Regions from separate parts of the Shewanella sp. HL-SH8 genome, predicted to be linked through region 1. Evidence: riboswitches for the same ligand, from Rfam matches in the RefSeq annotation. Region 1 holds a riboswitch; the other holds the start of a gene.
What was found. Region 1 has a riboswitch for thiamine pyrophosphate ahead of ACRWQN_RS13680 (TonB-dependent receptor). Riboswitches for the same ligand answer to the same signal wherever they lie in the genome.
Positions count from the first base shown of each region.

Region 2: linked by a shared signal. The riboswitch ahead of thiC (phosphomethylpyrimidine synthase ThiC) and the one ahead of ACRWQN_RS13680 (TonB-dependent receptor) in region 1 are both predicted to bind thiamine pyrophosphate.

Region 1 is NZ_CP195039.1:3,100,321-3,106,170, forward strand. Features, by position in the region: gene pnuC (nicotinamide riboside transporter PnuC) at 1-521, opposite strand, end outside; gene ACRWQN_RS13675 (hypothetical protein) at 527-787, opposite strand; gene ACRWQN_RS13680 (TonB-dependent receptor) at 903-3,104, opposite strand; TPP riboswitch at 3,164-3,288, opposite strand; gene ACRWQN_RS13685 (YcfL family protein) at 3,430-3,825, opposite strand; gene ACRWQN_RS13690 (PaaI family thioesterase) at 3,848-4,336, opposite strand; gene ACRWQN_RS13695 (PaaI family thioesterase) at 4,329-4,841, opposite strand; gene hinT (purine nucleoside phosphoramidase) at 4,841-5,194, opposite strand; gene ACRWQN_RS13705 (M61 family metallopeptidase) at 5,370-5,850, shown strand, end outside.
Region 2 is NZ_CP195039.1:2,761,451-2,767,300, reverse strand. Features, by position in the region: gene kdnB (3-deoxy-alpha-D-manno-octulosonate 8-oxidase KdnB) at 1-702, opposite strand, end outside; gene kdnA (8-amino-3,8-dideoxy-alpha-D-manno-octulosonate transaminase KdnA) at 778-1,962, opposite strand; TPP riboswitch at 2,164-2,263, shown strand; gene thiC (phosphomethylpyrimidine synthase ThiC) at 2,453-4,444, shown strand; gene ACRWQN_RS12195 (bifunctional hydroxymethylpyrimidine kinase/phosphomethylpyrimidine kinase) at 4,444-5,850, shown strand, end outside.

The DNA of each region.
Region 1 (5,850 bases):
ATTGATAGCGTATTGATAACAATCCAATAAAGCCAATTTTCAAGCACCTTTTGAGCCACTAAAAAAGTGGTCATTACTGCAAAGCAGGTAGTGGCAGAATCTAGATAAGGAAATGATGCTTGGGTGTAGGTTGCCATAAGGTAACCCACAATAATTGATATTATTGATGTCACAGTAATCAACATGAAATGCGTATTAAGCGACCAACTAACAATGGCCGAGCCACTGTCATTAATAGCATGCTCTGGACTATTACTCGGCTGTTGCATCCACATCCAATAACCGTAAACAGCCATCGCCATATAATAAATATTAAGCACTGACTCCATTAACAAAGACACTTTCCAGAAAAGTACCGTATAAATTGCCGTGCTGATAAACGCCGCTGCCCAGCACCAAATATTGGTGCGCATGGCTAATGCTAGGTACACCACGGCTAAAATGACTGCAACGGCCTCCCAGGCGGTCATGACACTCATTTCATTGAAGGCCTGGCTTATTGTTTGGCTAAATTCAAACATAAACATTACTCACTGTGGGCTAAATTAAGTTCACCACCAATAAACTTACATACAAATACCGCCTTGCCCCACTTATCATGTGCCGCTTGCATTTCAATCGCCAGCATCGACATAACATCCCCATACTCTCCACATATCTGTGTTGCCATAGCATTAGTTACTCGCTCAATATTGCTATAGCTGTCAACACGGCCTATAAACCACTTAATAGGGTCTAGGTAATTTTCATTAAATGGATACATGCTAATTTCTGCAGTTAATTTCATTATTGCCCCTAAAATAGTATTTTGCGGCGCCTGGAAATACCATACCGCCGCAATGGTTAAGCTCATTTAACAACGTCCAATATCAACATATGATGCAAATGAGCTTCACGAAAAATTACATAAATTTATAGTCGAAAGTTACGCCAATTTGACGTGGGTCACCGTAACGAATGTATTGCTTATCAGCCCAATCTGTATCGGGCTCGTTACCAAAGTAGAATCCACGCACGCCATAGTTTTCATCAAACACATTACGCCCCCACAAATAGGCCGACCAGGTTGGTGTTTCATAACCTAGGCGAGTATTGACTATGTTATAAGCGTCGGATTGAGAGTCATTACTGTCTGAATAATAGAAGTCACTTTTACCACTAGTATTAATATTGGCAAACCAACCGGAGTCAGCTAGATAAGTCACACCAGCACTGTAAGTAAAGTTGGGAGAGTGAGCTAATTCGCGTCCAGATAAATCAACAATAGTCCCATTTTTATCCTGGTAGCTATAATCGCCATATTCTGTTTCTAACCAGCCAACACTACCGTACATTTGCAGATTTTCAGTCGCGTACCAATTCAAGTCAAGTTCGGCGCCATAGTTACTTGAGCTGCCTGCATTTTCAGTGAATAACACAAAGCGTTGTGGATTTTCAGGATCTTGTAATGATGCTGCAACTTGTTGCTCTTCCCTGTCCATAAAGAAAAGCGCAAAGTTAGTATCAATTGCCCCCGCTAACCACACAGACTTAAGACCCAACTCGTAGTTATATAAAATTTCAGAATCGAATTGTTTTTTATCAGCCAACTCTGCCGGTAAAGTCATGTTAAAACCACCCGCCTTGTAGCCACGCGCGACTTTCGCATAAGCATTGTGTGCAGCATTAAGCGATTTAGACAAGGCTATATGGCCGCCCCACATGTCTTCAGAAGGCTTGAAGTTGTCATTATTAGTATCAGAATACTCACTGTTGCGGCGCTCAAGGCGCAATCCGCTAGACAGTAAGTAATCGTCACCTAAATGACTATCAAGTTGCGCAAATACCGCGAAATTAGATGCATCATAGCTTGATTGCAGTACTTCATCTGGCCAGGTGTTATATTCAGAATATAAGTCATTGTCTTCTTGAAGATTCATGGCATACACGCCAACTAACCAGTCAGTTGAGTCATTAAAAATACGACTTGCCTGGTTTGATGTGAAGCGAAACTCCTGCGATACAGTGTTACGATCGCCCTTTTTGTTCCAGGTATAATCGTAAACACAAGGTGCTGAGCCGGTGACATTCCAGTTATCATCATATTCATTACAGGTTTTACTGCTCCAATAAGCAGGATTAGCCCAGTCACCGTCGTATCCATGTTGATGATCAGTTTGTGCAAATGAGGTTAATGAGGTTAATTCAAAATATTTAGCGCCTGTGAACGACAGTTTTAGCCCTGCGCCAGTGGTTTTTTGATTATCAATACCCGGTTGATCAGTTAGGGTATCAAAACCATTATTATCCAATGTCCATGCATCATAACCGTTGTTATAGTTGGCGTGTAACAAGGTTAAGTCTGCCTGTACATCATCGGTGGCATACCAACGTAATTTTGCTCGGGTGGTCAATTCATCACGTTGATTGGTATCATCACGGCCTAAATAGCTGTTGTTTCTATAACCATTCTGATCATGCTTTTCAAGCGAGACTCGATAAAGTAGCTTTCCTGAATCCGTGATAGGACCAGAGCTAAAACCTGAAAAAGTTTGCAGATTATCATCACCTAAACTGACTTTGGCGCCATTTTCAAACGTGTCTGTTGGGTCATTACTTTTAAGGTAGATCAAACCCGCTAATGCATTGGCGCCGTATTGTGTGCCTTGTGGACCACGTAATACTTCAACCTGTTGCATATCGTACATGCTTGACACCATGCCAAGACCTGACAAATCGATATCATCAACAATAAAACCAACCGATGAGTTAGGCGCGCCTTGATATTGCTCTTGTTCGCCAATTCCGCGTATTTGGAAGTATTTTGGGCGTGAGCTACCACCCGACCAGTTAAAGTTAGCAATAGAGTTTAATACATCTTCAAAATGCTGCGCGCCTTCATCTTCTAATTGCTGGGCATCGATAACCGTGACACTTGAAGGCATTTTATCAAGACTGATATTGCTGAAATCTGCATTTACGACAATCACTTCCATCTTTTCAGATTCAGGTGCGATACGCTCAATAGATTCAGTTGCGGCAAGACCATTGGTTGCATAAAGTGCCGTAAGAACAGCTAATGCGAGTGATGATTTTACTGGGAAGATATTTTTTACAGGAAGCATAGGACCTCAAATATTAAGTTTGAGATCCGGCAAGTAGCGATAAAGAAGTGCACATCCATGAGATCGAAGTGGCCCATTCCTACGCCGGTATTAGCCGGATCAGGTTCTAAGGGTTCATCATTTGATATCTCAGTTTTTCAATTAAATATAAAATTTAACCAGTAAAACACCCCTTGGCGGAGGGGATTATATCTTAAATTTAGCTCGCTAGCAGGCAAAACTAATACTTTTTTCTGACTAAAAATAAAGCCAGCAAATGCTGGCTTAAAAAACGTGGATTTTTACTCATCTTAAAAGCTAAACTGCGGTTTAGCTAAGTTATCGGTTAATTTGAAAATGCCTGGCGAATATACACCTCAAACCGAGTGGCTGTGGCATTAGGGGCAACCGCATTAACTTGCATTTGTTGTTTGCCGTGTAGCTTAAGTGACTTCCAGCTAGTGGCTTCATCTTCAATGGTAAAACCACTGGCATCAAACCAGGTGAATTTATACTGTAGGCGTAAATCTGTTGCCACTAAACTATTGATTTGTGCCGCTGCTTGAATTAAATCTGCGCTCTGGCGCTCATTCACATTAGTCACTGACACTTGTCGGCCAAAAGTACTGTTATCGACTCGTACTTCGCCTTGGGAATTAACTGAAATACCCGCTGTATGATTTGCACAGGCTGACAACAATAAACTTGCAGATAATACGAAGTAACCCGTTAACTTTTTGATATTCATTGCAAAGCCTCTTCATTTATTCAATCAAAAAATGTGCTCTAGCAGTGGCAATTAACTGCTTTCTATTGGTTTGCCAGCAATTAATACTCACATTCGCGACTCTTCGTCCCTGGCGAGTAATTTTACATTCTGCAAAGGTATCTTGATGTAAACCTGCGCGTAAATAGTCGATGGAGAAATCGACAATTTTAGGCACCTTCTTGGCTTGCATAAACACCATTAATTGCACAATTGCCGACATTTCCATAAAACCTGCTATTACACCACCGTGTATAGCGGGCAATATAGGGTTACCTATATTGTCATCCTTAGCGGGTAATTTAAACACCATTTCGTCGCCAAAACGTTCTACCGACATACCAATAAATTGTGAATACGGTACTTTAGCCAGTAAATAACTGTAGTCATTCAGTTCAATCGCACGTTTTACCACATCTCTCACATCCAGTGAGGCTGAAGAGTCTGGCGTATCGCCTTGAGTTGCTAAGGTTTTAAATTCAGTCATGTTTGGCCTCCGGTAAATTGCCCATTAATGCCTGGCGAAACTCTTCGCCGACCATTTCGGGACTGATACGCATAAAGGTGCCAACGGCATGGGCGATAGGCTCATCAATGCTGTCCTGATAAGCGATTGCACGGGTAAAGGCTACGCTAGAGGATAATCGATAACATTCAGCAAACGCATACACAGCTTTGTGCGGCTCAGCCGGTTTCATATAATCGACACGTAGATCTAATGTGGGTGATATTTCTAAGGTTTGATATTTTTTTAAAATTGCACACACTACCGCAGTGCCGCAGGTTGTATCAATCAATGTGGTGATCACACCGCCGTGAATAACACCTGTATCTGGATAACCGATAATATCTTGACTATAAGGTAGTTCAATAAGTACATGGTGTTCGCTGGCTTCTTTAACCGACAAGCCTAATCGACGACACTGGGCTAATTGATTAACAAATCGGGTTGCCACTTCCGTTAACGGGAAAAAATCAGAATTAATTTTCATTAGCCGCGGCTCAACATAGGTCCAAGCGGCTTACCACCTAATAAATGCAGATGAATATGGTACACTTCCTGGCCACCATGTTTATTGCAGTTCATGATCAACCGATAACCATCTTCGGCAATGCCTGCTTCATCGGCAAGCTTGGCCGCGACAGTCATCATCCGACCTAGGGCTAATTCGTCCGATGCTTTAACATCATTTGCAGTCGCAATTAGATGGTTAGGAATAATCAAAATATGCGTCGGTGCTTGCGGTGAAATATCACGAAATGCAGTAACCAAATCGTCTTGATAAAGAATGTCAGCAGGAATTTCACGACGAATAATTTTGCTAAAAATGGTTTCTTCAGCCATTTGATTGTCCTTTTTGCGGTAGCCATGTTGAATGACAAAATGTGGATAGGCTTAAGTTTATAGTATTTTTCAATAAATATAACCGCTAATGATGCTTTTTCATTGTAGTCGTTTGCGTAAACTCGGCAATTTTGGCAGCATGGGTTCATTATCGTTTTTAGCGACTGGACCTTTTATGCATCATCACATTCATGCCATCGATCCCAAAGCCCATTTATTTGCCGTAACCGCCACATTGAATAATGCTCAGCCACATCAAATATTCAGCTTACCTGCCTGGTTACCGGGCAGTTATATGATCCGTGACTTTGCTAAGAACATCATCGACATTCAATTTTTTGATGAAAATGATGCGCCGATTGGCTTTACGCAACTCGATAAACAAACATGGCAAGTGGATAATCAATCAACCACGATTACCTTGCGTTATCAAATTTATGCCTGGGACTTATCGGTGCGTACAGCTCACCTTGATACTAATCATGGCTTTTTTAATGGTAGCTCAGTTTTTCTCGCTGCTAATGGATTAGAGCATCACCCTCAACAGGTTACGATAGCGCCACCAGCATTGAATGACTTAGCCCAATGGAAAGTGGCCACCAGCATGACACGCGCAGCGGGGGAACAATTTGGTTTTGGCGAGTTTACCGCTGAAA
Region 2 (5,850 bases), 340 kb from region 1:
TTTTTCTGGATGATCGTCTAGGTAAACTTGGCGACATAAATCCATCGATTTTTCAGCGAAGGCCTTAGCAAATTCGTTCAGGTAAGTACCTTGTAAAGACTCAACACAGTGGATAAAGCAATCCATACCAGTGTAGAACCATTGATCGGTTGGGACACCTGCAATTAACTCAGAATCCATAATGATTTGATCAAACACAGTGTAGTCAGAATTTAAGCCTAACTTACGCACTGGGCCGCAAAGTACCGCAGTACGTGATGCTTCAGCGCCGGTACCGGATACTGTAGGAATACCAATGTGGTGAATTGCAGGGTTTTTAATTAAATCCCAACCTTGGTATTCAGATGAGCTGCCTGGGTTAGTCAGCATAAGCGATACCGCTTTGGCTAAATCCATAGTAGAGCCGCCGCCTAAACCAACAACACTGACTGGTTGCTTAGTGTTAAAGGCTTTCACTTGTGCTGTTAATGCATCAACTTGTACCGTTGTAGGTTCGTCATCTACGTTAACGTAAATGACTAAGTCTTGGCTTTTGTTGGGAACTCGCCCTGCTAATGGTTTTTCTTGGTGTACGTCGTCAACCAGAAATACCACAAAATCATCGGCTTCTTTGCGCTCTTGCTCTAATACCACGTCCAATTGCACGAACGAACCACGGCCAAAAATCATTTTTGGTACACATTTAAAATTTTTAAAACTCATTACAACACTCTCCAGTTGAGATATTTACTGTAAAAAGTACTATCACCTCAAATGAGGTGATAGAAGATAAGTTATTTAAGCAAAAGCACGTTTGATGTTTTCAATACGCTCTGCAATTTGCTCATCTGTCCAAGACAGTTTAATTAACATCGAAATCGTACGGCTCATAATGGCATCTGATTTTGGTGTTTTAATTTGTGTATAGTCAGGGCGGTCAGCAATTAACATAATTGGTAACGCAGCAGGGGCTTTAAGCTCCTGAATATGTTTCCAATTTTTGAGGTAATGCCAGTTGTTGATATACCAGTAAAAACAACCATCGACCTTGTTTGCCGCAAGTTTCTTGTTTATCTCAATTGTGCGCTCTTCTGTAGGCAAGAAGAAGCTTAAGAAACCTGCTGAGTCACCTTCTGGATCAGGTAGTTCACGGAAAGTCACTTCTGGAATTTGTGCCATCGCATCTTTAATGGTCTTTTTGTTTTTACGTTGAATCGCAATAATTTTGTCTAGCTTACGTAACTGGGCTAAACCCATCGCGGCGTTCATTTCAGATATACGGAAGTTCAATCCCATTATTGGGTGACCTTCAGCGCCCCGGTCACTGCCAACGTGGTCATGGCCATGATCAGAGAACATATGGCTGTGGTTGTAGATATCTGAATTGTTAGTGACAATAGCGCCACCTTCACCACAAGTGATGGTTTTAACAGAATCAAAAGAGTAACAACCGACATCACCGATAGTGCCTAGTGCTTGACCTTTGTAGCTTGCACCTATGGCCTGGCAAGCATCTTCAAGAATAATCAAGTTGTGCTTCTTACAGACGGCTTTGATTTCATCCATTTTTGCCATAGAGCCACACATTTGCACTAGATTTACTGCTTTGGTGCGTGGGGTGATAACCGCTTCAATGCCTTCTGGCGATAAACATAAGGTTTCATCAATTTCAGCAAAAATGGGGATTGCGCCAGCCATAAATACTGCTTCCACAGAAGCCACAAAAGTAAACGGCGGTACAATAACTTCATCACCTGCGCCAACACCCGCTGCAGCCATAGCAGTTTGAAGTGCAGCAGTACCACTTGATACAAGATGAGCGTGTTTAACGTTCATCTTCTCACAGAGTAATTGCTCCATGTCGCGAGTTTTCCAGCGATCATTACGCATATGGTCAAAGTTGTAACGGAAGGTAAAACCGTTCTCCATTACGTCAGCGACTTCCTGCTTTTCTTCTGGACCGAATAATTCAAAACCTGGCATGGAAATTATCTCCTAAAATTCTACGCATCTTTGCGTTTACATAAACCCGCTAATTATAACTAGGTTAGTGGGGAGACTGCGACAGTTATTGAAAAATAATTCATTTTTCTTTATTGCTCAACTTGGGCGGTTAAAGATCACCTTGAAAACATATGCAGATATTACATCTTGTTATTGAGGTTTATTTCTGGCTATACTTACCGAATCTTGTCGGAGTGCCATTAAGGCTGAGACCGTTAATTCGGGATCCGTTGAACCTGATCAGGCTAAAACCTGCGTAGGTAACAAGCATAATAATCCTTGGTGATTATTCATGCGTAAAACTTAAGTGGTTTTACCATATCCACTTAGTTTTACCCGTGTTTACCTCTTTTGATTATTGACAGCAATTGAGTCTAACCATTGTTTGAATTGCGTTAACGATATTGCTCGCTCTCAACACACTTTCCTCCAGACAAGCAACTTTCTCTCATTTTATTCGAGGTTGCTCATGTCAAATCGTCGCGAAACCCGTGCTAGCGCACAAGCTTTTATTGATAACTTAAAACCATTACAACATCCCAATTCTGAGAAAATTTATCTGCAAGGTAGCCGTGCTGATTTACACGTAGCCATGCGCCAAATTCATCAAACCGATACCATTTTGGGCGGTGATGACACCAATCCCCTTACAGAGCAAAATCCTCCGTTAAAGGTTTACGATTGTGCTGGTGCGTATTCTGATCCCAATGCTGAAATCAATGTGCGCTTGGGTTTAGCCAAGCTTCGTCAAACTTGGATTGAAGAGCGTGACGATACCGAAGCACTTGATGGTGCTAGCTCTCATTTTACCCAACAACGTTTAGCTGACGATGGTTTGGACCATTTACGCTTTGATGCGCTAGTGCCACCGCGCCGCGCTAAAGTGGGTAAGCGAGTGACGCAAATGCATTACGCTCGCCAGGGGATTATTACTCCTGAAATGGAATACATTGCTATACGTGAAAACATGGCAAGGCAAGAGGTTAGCGATCCTGTGCTAACAAAAAAAGCTAAGGGTGAAGCTTTTGGTGCTGTGATTGGTGAGTTAATTACCCCTGAATTTGTCCGCAGTGAAGTGGCGAGAGGACGCGCTATTATTCCGCTTAATATTAATCATCCAGAGTCAGAGCCTATGATTATTGGGCGTAACTTTTTGGTTAAAGTGAACGCCAATATTGGTAACTCAGCGGTGACATCGTCCATCGAAGAAGAAGTTGAGAAGTTGGTGTGGTCGACACGTTGGGGCGCTGACACGGTAATGGATTTATCGACTGGCAGATATATTCACGAAACCCGCGAATGGATAATTCGTAATTCACCTGTTCCTATTGGCACAGTCCCCATTTATCAAGCGCTAGAGAAAGTAAACGGCGTGGCAGAAGATCTTACTTGGGAAGTGTTTAGAGATACCTTGATTGAACAAGCCGAGCAGGGCGTAGATTACTTTACCATTCATGCTGGCGTGTTATTACGCTATGTCCCCATGACAGCCAAACGCTTAACCGGCATGGTGTCTCGTGGTGGGTCGATAATGGCAAAATGGTGTTTAAGTCATCATAAAGAAAGCTTTTTGTATGAGCACTTTCGAGATATTTGTGAGATTTGTGCCGCCTATGACGTGTCACTGTCATTAGGCGATGGTATGCGTCCAGGTTCGATTGCCGATGCCAATGATGAAGCGCAATTTGCCGAATTAGAGACCTTAGGTGAGCTAGTTAAAATTGCCTGGGAATATGATGTACAAACCATCATAGAAGGCCCTGGCCATGTGCCTATGCAGTTGATTAAAATCAATATGGAAAAGCAATTAGCACTTTGTGATGAGGCGCCATTTTATACCTTAGGACCACAAACGACCGATATTGCACCGGGTTATGATCATTTTACCTCTGGCATAGGTGCGGCAATGATGGCCTGGTATGGCGTCGCTATGCTGTGTTATGTCACACCCAAGGAACATTTAGGTCTACCGAACAAAGAAGATGTAAAACAAGGGCTAATAGCTTACAAGATAGCAGCACATGCCGCCGATGTCGCCAAAGGACATCCGGGGGCACAGGTACGTGATAACGCATTATCAAAAGCCCGTTTTGAATTTAGATGGGAAGATCAATATAACCTAGGGCTTGATCCTGACACAGCCAGAGCCTATCACGATGAGTCATTACCGCAGGAGTCGGCAAAAGTCGCCCATTTTTGCTCTATGTGTGGCCCTAAATTCTGCTCGATGAAAATCACTCAAGATGTGCGTGAATATGCCGCCAACCTTGAAAAACAAGCGCTGCAAAATGTTGAAGTGATTTCGCCAGCTGATTATCAATCCTATCAAGCACAAGGTGATCTGCTACCTACTCAGTCAAAAGACACAATAGCTGCAAAAATGGCACAAAAGTCAGCGGAATTTAAAGCGACCGGTTCTAACTTGTATCATCAAAAATCGGTGGCAGAGGTTGCTGAGTAATGGCGCCAATAATTCAATCTGTCCAATCAGCTGTTAAAAAGTCAGCTGGGCTTAAACCGATAGTGTGGACTATTGCAGGATCAGACAGTGGTGGCGGAGCGGGTATTCAAGCCGACTTAGCCACTATTGCTGACTTGCAATGCCATGGTTGCAGTGTCATCACCACGCTAACTGCCCAAAACTCGGTAAAGGTGAGTTTAGTTGAGGCTGTGTCAGAAAGAATGTTACTGGCACAGCTCAATACGTTAGTCACCGACATGCCGCCTAAAGCAATTAAAATTGGTTTGCTTGCCAATCAACATCAGCTTAATCAGCTGGCTAATTGGTTGCGAAATTTTAGCACTAGTACTAATAACGAGCTCGATGGTAGGGCAAGCATAGCAGTGATCCTCGACCCTGTTATGGTGGCCAGCAGCGGTGATAAGCTTAATCAGCACAGGCTAGATTTTAGTCCATTTAAAGGAGTGATTAATATGATCACCCCAAATCAGATGGAGTTAATCAGCCTTGTTGAAGCGATAGATGCTCGCGCGACAGAAACTAATGCAATACACACTAATGCGACAGAAACTAAAGTATCAAAAGCTAACGTGGCAGATGATAGTGGCAGTCAGCATAAGTTAACTGATACACAAAATATGACGCTTGATTGCATGGTTAATATGGCCAAGCGGGTGAGTGATTATTTTGAGTGTGCTGTTGTCGCCAAAGGTGGCGATGCGCCATGGCAAGCTGACAAAGCCCATGATGTTTATATTTGTCATCATGTTGAAGGTGGCAGCGCCGAGCATAACAACAGCGTGTTTATATTAAGCTCAGATCGCGTTGATACCGTAAACAACCATGGCAGTGGCTGCACCTTGTCATCTGCAATGGCCAGTTTTATGGCACAGGATTTTGTGCTGCACGATGCCATAGTATTAGCTAAAGCCTATGTCACTAACGGTCTTAAGCACAGTATTAAGCTTGGTCAAGGGTCTGGATGTTTAGCCAGAACCGGTTGGCCAACATCGCTTGAGTTAATGCCACATATTTTACAGTTAGCTGTAGATGTTAAAGCTACCGATACAGCGCCAAAGGAGGTTGCTTTAGCGGTAAAACCATCCCTTGGAATTGATCAACAAGTTAATAACTCGCTATTAAGAACAGCTACTATTAATTTCACAAAACTGTCGACACCACTAGGTATTTATCCTGTGGTGTCATCGGTAGATATGTTAGAGAAGCTATTGAAAGCGGGCTGTAAAACAGTGCAACTGCGGATTAAGCAAGATGTGGAAGATATGCAAGTAGTGTCCTATGACAAGGTGCACAGTTTTGTTGATGAACAGCACAAAGCGATGTGGTTAGCAAAATACGGTTCAGGGCAGTTAAGTTCAGAACCGAAAACCTCAGCGCCTATTGCC